Regions from separate parts of the Enterococcus infantis genome, predicted to be linked through region 1. Evidence: riboswitches for the same ligand, from Rfam matches in the RefSeq annotation. Region 1 holds a riboswitch; the other holds the start of a gene.
What was found. Region 1 has a riboswitch for thiamine pyrophosphate ahead of tenA (thiaminase II). Riboswitches for the same ligand answer to the same signal wherever they lie in the genome.
Positions count from the first base shown of each region.

Region 1 (3,951 bases):
CATCCGTGATATGCCCCAAATTCAGCAACAGTCCATCGTTTTGCGCAAAAAACTCGTCAAATTCCCGAATATCATCTGCCATCACCGGTTTGGCATCCACATACAACAAAGCATTTGCCATTGATTCACAGGTGATTTCATTGGTAATGCATTGGATGAGAGGCGAATTTTTTATTGGCCAAGCTGCTGCGACATCCCGCAACAGCGCTTTTTCAAGCCCACTCATGATTACTCACCAAAAAAAGGGCTTGCACTCTTTTAAAGACGCGGGTCTCTTTAAGTTTAAATAAGACGAAGAAGGCGATTGCTGAACCGATGATGGTTGCTCCAATAAAGCGAGGAGTATAAATAAACCAATAAAGTCCCTGGTCACTGCCGGTAAACCAAACCATGACTGGGTAAGAGAGAATCGAACCGATGATACCGGTACCGATAACCTCGCCAATCATCGAACCCCAGATCCGGCCACCAGTCAGCCGATAGCCCCAGCCGGCGAAAAACGCGCCAAAGACAGCACCAGTCAATGCCAATGGTGGAATCCCCAACATCGTCATGCGGATAACTCCACAGATTGCTGCCATTACCGTAGCATAAAAAGGCCCTAGCAGCACCCCAGCAATGATATTGATTACACTGGACATAGGTGCCATCCCTTCGATACGCATAATTGGCGACAAGACCACATCCAATGCAATCATCAGCGCCAAAAGTGTGATTTTTTGAATCTTATTTGCTTGTGTCATTTTCTACTCCTTTTCCATCAGCTCTCTGATAATAAGCTCAATCAATTTGCTTGGCTTGACTGACAGCATTCACGCCAGTTCAATGGCACCGATTGCTGCTCCCTGAGGCCAGCTTTCAAGAGTCATCGCCATCTCCCAAAACAGATATTCCATCTGGCTGGAAATATAGAAAGCTGTCAACATCTGTTCCTGTTCGTCAGAGGGTGCCGCTGCGTATAAACGGTCCAAGATCCGCCGTTCGTTGGCTACTGCTGCCCGCCCCTCCTCCCCGGCATAGGTTGCAATCCAACGCTGATACAACGGATTTGGCGACCCCATCACAATCAGGCGCTCACCGATTTCTTGATACAACCATGGACAAGGCAACATCCCTGCAAAAGCGGTATTCGGCGTTCCTGCTGCCAGTTGTCGATACATATGAGAGACATAGTTATAGGCAGCAGGTGCTACGGGTGTCGCAGCGACTTCTTCTTCAGTGATCCCCAGCTCCTTGAAAAACGCTTCCCGAATTGCCATTTCCCCTTCAGCCAAATGCTGGCTGTTTACGAGCATCAATTCTCTCACTTCGCTATCTTCAGCCGCTTCCCCAATCAATCGGTAAAGCTTACTGAAATGCTCCAAATAATACCGATCCTGCAAAAGATAATAGCGGAAAATTTCCGGTGCCAGTGTCCCTTTGGCTAATTCCAAAATAAAAGGATGCTCAAAGCTTCCCTCCCAATAAGGATCAGCATATGCCCGTGCTTTTTGTGTAAATGTCATCATTTTAACTTCACGCTCCTTGTTATCCGTATTCACCGTCATACTCTGCTACTTCTATGCAGTCGGGAAACTGCCCTGCCTTATCTCCAAAAGAACAGCAAAAAGCCCCCGACTGCGTTTCAAATCAAGAAACAAAGAAGGGGGCCTAGGAAAAGAAGCAGATCCTACCTTAAAAAATGGCAATAGCCAGACTGGAAAACACCAATTATAATCAAGAATCAGCCAGATGAACAACACGCGTTTTCAAAAGACAACACGTGTTTACACTTTTACCGTTTGCTAAAAAACAGCAAAGCACCCCATCAGAAAAATTCCGATGGGGTGCTGAAAACGGCAAAAATTTTGTGATCCGCACATTTCCCTGCGTCAGTGCTAACTGCTTCAGGTTCAATGGGTATAATCTCAGCTCTATAGCACCCCAAATGTTTCTTATTCGAATGTGACCACAGTGTAGCACATATTTCAAAACGCGGCCATGCCTTTTCCAGATTTTTACCATATGTATTTTTTTGAAATGCCGTTAGGGAGCAGAACTTCACTTCTAAATTCTCCTTGCAGGACTGCGTCAGCTGCATAACAGAAGCATAGTAATCAGCCAATTCAGCTAGCGTTTATTACTTCTGACATCCTGTAGTCAGCTGGTATAGTTCAACTTAGGCAGAATCCGCCTAGTTTCTAAATTCGAAACTACCCTCCCTTGGGTCAGCTAGTATAGTCCAACTTGGGCAGAGTACGCCCAGCTTCTAAATTCGAAACTACCCTCCCTTAGGTCGGCTAGTATAGTTCAACTTGGGCAGAGTACGCCCAGTTGAACTTATAAAAACAGTGCTGTCGAGGGGAATCGACAGCACTGATACAGATTGAGAATTATTCTCAACCAATATTCAAAAAAAAGACAGATCAATCACACGAGGTTTATACTTGGGGAGTAATGAACCGCTCGTTAGATTTAGTATAACACAAAAATTAGCCGCTGAGAACTATTCTCAATTAAAAAAGTAGTTTTTAGTTATTAGCTGATCCTTTTTTATTCAAAATTCATCCCAGTTCTTTTGCTGCCAATCTGAAAAAGCTGTTATACTAAAAGTATCTTGCGACAAGAAAGGAAAAATCTATGAGTTGTCTTGGAAACCTAATTTGGATGCTTTTCGGCGGATTGATCAATGCTGTCAGTTGGTTTTTAGCTGGCTGTCTATGGAGCATAACAATCATCGGAATCCCTATTGGAATGCAATGCTTCAAATTTGCAGGTCTGGGCCTTGCTCCCTTTGGTAAGGAAGTCGTCTATGGAGGAAATGGTGCAAGTTTGTTATTGAATATCATTTGGCTGATTGTTTCTGGTATCCCGCTGGCAATTTCTCATCTGATTAGTGCGTTGCTACTGACCCTCACGATTATCGGCATTCCCTTTGCCAAACAATCTCTGAAAATGGCCAAGTTGGCTTTAATGCCCTTTGGTGCCCAAATCATAACACGTTGACCTATGAGGGAACTGTGACAATATTGAATCATCATGAGACCCTAAAAGCCGACTACCTTCCCTTAAAAATCATTGGAAGATCGTCGGCTTGTCATTGATAAAAAAATTTCAAATACTAACTAACCTTGATTTCATCAAACTAAGTCAGCGTAATTCACTACTCTGCTTAAATTGGCAAAAAAAGAAGACTATAACAGTCTTCTTTGATCGGGAAGACAGGATTCGAACCTGCGACCCCTTGGTCCCAAACCAAGTGCTCTACCAAGCTGAGCTACTTCCCGGTATTAAATTAAAATAATAAAAAAACTACGCGCCCAAGAGGAGTCGAACCCCTAACCTTTTGATCCGTAGTCAAACACTCTATCCAGTTGAGCTATGGGCGCATAATAAAATCTAATGCCGAGGACCGGAATCGAACCGGTACGGTGATCACTCACCGCAGGATTTTAAGTCCTGTGCGTCTGCCAGTTCCGCCACCCCGGCGTTAACGAGGCATTAGGCATTAAAAAAAGCGGAAAACGGGGTTCGAACCCGCGACCCCCACCTTGGCAAGGTGGTGCTCTACCACTGAGCTATTTCCGCATCAACGCAATGCCGGCTAAAGGATTTGAACCCTCGACCCTCTGATTACAAATCAGATGCTCTACCAACTGAGCTAAGCCGGCTTGGTGCGGGTGAAGGGACTTGAACCCCCACGCCGTAGGCGCTAGATCCTAAATCTAGTGCGTCTGCCAATTCCGCCACACCCGCAACGCTGTAATGAGCCGTACAGGGCTCGAACCTGTGACCCTCTGATTAAAAGTCAGATGCTCTACCAACTGAGCTAACGGCTCGTATGGGGGTTAACGGGATCGAACCGCTGACCCTCTGCTTGTAAGGCAGATGCTCTCCCAGCTGAGCTAAACCCCCATATCGATATAAAAAACAGCGTGGCGACGTCCTACTCTCACACCGGGCAACCCGGCA
Region 1 covers NZ_JBMHFB010000012.1:84-4,034, reverse strand. Annotated here, with positions in the region: gene thiM (hydroxyethylthiazole kinase) at 1-226, opposite strand, end outside; gene thiW (energy coupling factor transporter S component ThiW) at 213-743, opposite strand; gene tenA (thiaminase II) at 813-1,505, opposite strand; TPP riboswitch at 1,847-1,936, opposite strand; gene ACOMA8_RS13165 (YccF domain-containing protein) at 2,620-2,985, shown strand; tRNA gene ACOMA8_RS13160 (tRNA-Pro) at 3,193-3,266, opposite strand; tRNA gene ACOMA8_RS13155 (tRNA-Arg) at 3,295-3,368, opposite strand; tRNA gene ACOMA8_RS13150 (tRNA-Leu) at 3,383-3,468, opposite strand; tRNA gene ACOMA8_RS13145 (tRNA-Gly) at 3,496-3,567, opposite strand; tRNA gene ACOMA8_RS13140 (tRNA-Thr) at 3,578-3,650, opposite strand; tRNA gene ACOMA8_RS13135 (tRNA-Leu) at 3,652-3,735, opposite strand; tRNA gene ACOMA8_RS13130 (tRNA-Lys) at 3,746-3,818, opposite strand; tRNA gene ACOMA8_RS13125 (tRNA-Val) at 3,822-3,894, opposite strand; rRNA gene rrf (5S ribosomal RNA) at 3,913-3,951, opposite strand, start outside.

Region 2 (3,951 bases), on a different contig from region 1:
CGCCACCGCTTGCTTGAAAAAGGAGGGCACACTTGATAAAATAATGTGAAAATTTCATTATTCATTACAAATGGTGGCAGCAAATCACAAAAATCGGCACGTTCTGTAATAAAACTTTAAAGTAAACGAAACACCATAAAATCAGGCTTTGTTGTATGATAGTAGTATCGGGGAAAAGAGGGGGGTTCTGCCATGGCAAAAATGGTCTATGTACATATTGATACTACCAGCAACGCTGCTTTGTCACGGGGAATCAGTCCTGTGGAGTTCTACCATGGCATCGTTCACCAACCCAAAAATCTATTGCTTTTGGACCCATCCTCCGACTATGGCGAGTTTGAAGCTCACACCGGTATGAAAGTTTTACGCGGCAATGAATCCGTCAAACAATATTTTGACGAGATCGCCCGTAACCGCATCAGCGAAGACATCAAATGGATTGACTTCAACGACAGTGCCATGATTAAGGAACTGACTCCGTTGGAAATCAGTGAATTGTTGTACTTCGGTCACACGAAGACCCATCTGCACTCGCCATTTTTTTACAAACTGCAAAACAATTTCGTTTATTTTGATCTGAAGGATGACCTTTCTCGTGTCTATTATCGTTACTTGGATGAATATTATCGAATCTTAGCTGACAAATTGACGCGCCTAGTGCTGGAAAAAATCAACGATCGCAAGTCTTTTTTCCGCAAATCAACTCCGGTAGACAAACTGGACGTCACCCTTTTGCGAGAATTGAAACCTCTTTTTCAAGAGGGTGTGATTTTCTGCTTTCAATCTTCCCGCTTGGAAGGTCGGGACTACAAGATTCCCATCTATCTCGTGGAAGACGGTGGTTTGCGCAAGGAAAATCCTTTAGGTAAAGACGAGTTGCTAGTGGCCTACTTGATCTACAGTCAAGAAAAACGGCAGTGGCTGGTGGCATACGAAGACAAAGATTTCCTGTTTTTGTCGAAATAAAAAATGTTTTCTCTTGACGCGAGAAAACATTTTTTTATTTTATTCAGTTGTAGGTCGCCTTGATTATTTTACCGGTTGCTGCAGCCGGGCATCTTTGGGCAGAAACAGTTGTGGCGCCATTTGGTAAATCAATAATACAGCTACCATCGTGGCTGCAGCTGTTAACAATCCGCTTGCGCCATTCATCACCAACGAATAAAGGACTGGTGACATCCCCCACTGGGCATAAGCACCCCAGAACATCACGCCCGCAACAAAATGCCAGAAGTAGCGAGCTGCCGCGCCGGCAAATGTGCCTTGAATTACTGCAATCCGCGCCTGCTTGTCATTTCCCGCTTGGATAGCCTGATGCAACTTGACTGCTGTCACTCCGGCAAACCCGGCAAAAGCAAAAGCAATCGGATACTCGATCAACACTTGACTGACTGCCAAATAATAGACCTTCCCTACCGGAAAATGCAGCAGTCCCCAGATTGCTGCTGCAAAAAGCCCCGGCTTCCAGCCCCGTCTCAAGGCATAGACGGTGATTGGGATTTGCCCCAACGAGATACTCAAGCTGGGCCCGAAATCGAGGGGAATAAACGACAACACCATAGCCATCGCTGCGATAATCGTTCCTTCCACCCACACACGCAAATTTTTGTTCATAAAAAAACCTCTCCTTCATAGATTACAGAACAGTCACAATCTACAAAGGAGAAGTAATATCTACTTCCAACTCGTCACAATTCCTACGCTCGCATTATCGAGACAGGTACAGAGGGTTTAGAGTTCACTCATTCTCAGCCGCTAACGGCTCCCCTTTGTGATCGTGTTCTATATCCAGTTATTTTGGTACGGCTTCATCATAGCACATTTTAAAAAAAAGAAAAGAGTTTGGTCTTTTTTTCAGGTGGCACAACCTAACATTGAGTGCTCACTCCTGTGACAAGTAGTCGGCTTGGGCCAACCAGTCATACGTCGCCTTAAATGTTGGGCAAACATCTGCTGGTATTTCGTAGTTTTTGGTTACTTGCCGTAATTTTTCAAAAATTGGTTGCAAAGCTGCCGGCTCACTAGACTTTCTCAGCACTTCCAATTCATCGTACAGCTTTTTAACCTCAAAAACTTCTGGATGGTGGGCACCATGGGCTCTGGTAATAGCTGTTGTATAACTTGTCAGCTCCTCTTTGTGGTCTTCCAAAAAATCTTGTACCTTTGTCATCTTACTTCCTCCTCGAGTGATTTTTTCAACACGAGTGTATCGAAAATCAGCCGAAAAAAAATTGATAGCCATCAAGAAGTACGGCGCAACAAAAGATTTTTTGACCGCTTGTCAACTTCTCTATTTGCGAAAAAAACCGCCACCAGACTTTTCAGAGGTGACGGTTTTTTATGCGTAAACTTATTTCATATTGGTTTCAAACAAAGGGCTGACCGGTTTGTTTTCATGAATCCGTTTGATTGCTTCACCCATCAAGGCACCCACGGAAATTTCATCAATCTTGTCGATCTTGCGGTCTTCCGGCAGATTGATAGAGTCGGTCACTACGCAGCGTTCGATGGCGGAGTCTTGAATCCGCTGCATTGCTGGGCCGGACAATACCGGGTGCGTACAAGAAGCATACACACTTTTAGCACCGGCTTGTTTCAAGGCATTGGCTGCTAAAGTAATGGTCCCTGCTGTATCAATCATGTCATCAATCAGGACACAAGTCTTGCCTTCAACGTGTCCAATGATATTCATCACTTCAGCCACGTTGGCTTTTGGTCGGCGTTTGTCAATGATGGCGATTGGAGATTTCAAAAATTCTGCCAATTTACGGGCACGAGTTACCCCGCCATGGTCAGGAGATACCACGACAACATCGTCACCTTGGATTCCTTTATCGAGGAAATAGTTGGCAATCAATGGTGCACCCATCAAATGATCTACTGGGATATCAAAGAATCCTTGGATCTGGGACGCATGCAGGTCCAGACACACCAACCGGTTAGCTCCGGCTTTTTCAATCATGTTGGCTACCAATTTAGCTGTGATTGGTTCCCGAGAGCGTGCTTTACGGTCTTGGCGAGCATAGCCATAATAAGGCATCACCACATTGATCGTTTTCGCACTGGCGCGTTTCAAAGCATCGATCATAATCAGCAATTCCATCAGATTGTCATTGACCGGACTAGATGTGGATTGGATCACATAGACGTGAGCCCCGCGAATACTCTCTTCGATGTTGACTTGGATCTCGCCGTCAGAAAATTGGTTAACAGAACATTTTCCCAGCTCAACACCGACAGCTTCTGCGATTTTTTCGGCAAGGGGACGATTGGAATTCAAGGCAAAAATCTTCAATCTTGGATCAAAATAATGGTTAGACATGGTTTCCTCCGCTTTCTTTCCTGCATGATGGGGCAGTGACATCGGACTCGACTCCAATAACGCTCTCCACCAAATCCCAGGACACTTTTTGCAAGACGTCTGTTTTCTTGGAAATTCCGCAAATAAATGAAGAAAACAGAAGCGAGCCCTCTGATTGGCGGACAGATTCGGGGATCAGCAGTTGGTCACAGCCGAAAAAGACTTGTCAAAATCCGTGTTGCTTCCTAGTAAATAGTAGTCATTTTCATGAAATAAATCAAGTGTTTTCGTGCACTCTGTGAAACAGCTTAGAAGAAATCCAGACCGCCAATTTTGCCCGCTTCCCAGAACAGATACGATAACGTTTCACAAAAGAACCCGTCACAACAGTTCTTCTCCAAAGCGGCGGCTATCTGTAAGACTTCAACAAAGCCCTCCTGACAGTCGCAAAAAAGATCGGCTTCACAAAGCGGAGTTTGATTCGATGATCGGCAAAAAAACTGAAGGTCCCTATCCTGCACAGCAAGCTCGCAGATCAAAACAAAATCTGTGAGCCGCCAGTGCTACGATTGGGCACCTTCAGTTTTTTAACACTTACATTTTTATCTTTCGTCCCTGTCAGTAAGTTTTTAAAAACTAGCCTTGAAAGA
Region 2 covers NZ_JBMHFB010000003.1:140,774-144,724, reverse strand. Annotated here, with positions in the region: gene ACOMA8_RS04705 (hypothetical protein) at 193-966, shown strand; gene thiT (energy-coupled thiamine transporter ThiT) at 1,030-1,614, opposite strand; TPP riboswitch at 1,678-1,779, opposite strand; gene ACOMA8_RS04695 (iron-sulfur cluster repair di-iron protein, ric) at 1,883-2,170, opposite strand; gene ACOMA8_RS04690 (ribose-phosphate diphosphokinase) at 2,351-3,322, opposite strand; gene glmU (bifunctional UDP-N-acetylglucosamine diphosphorylase/glucosamine-1-phosphate N-acetyltransferase GlmU) at 3,938-3,951, opposite strand, start outside.
Region 2: linked by a shared signal. The riboswitch ahead of thiT (energy-coupled thiamine transporter ThiT) and the one ahead of tenA (thiaminase II) in region 1 are both predicted to bind thiamine pyrophosphate.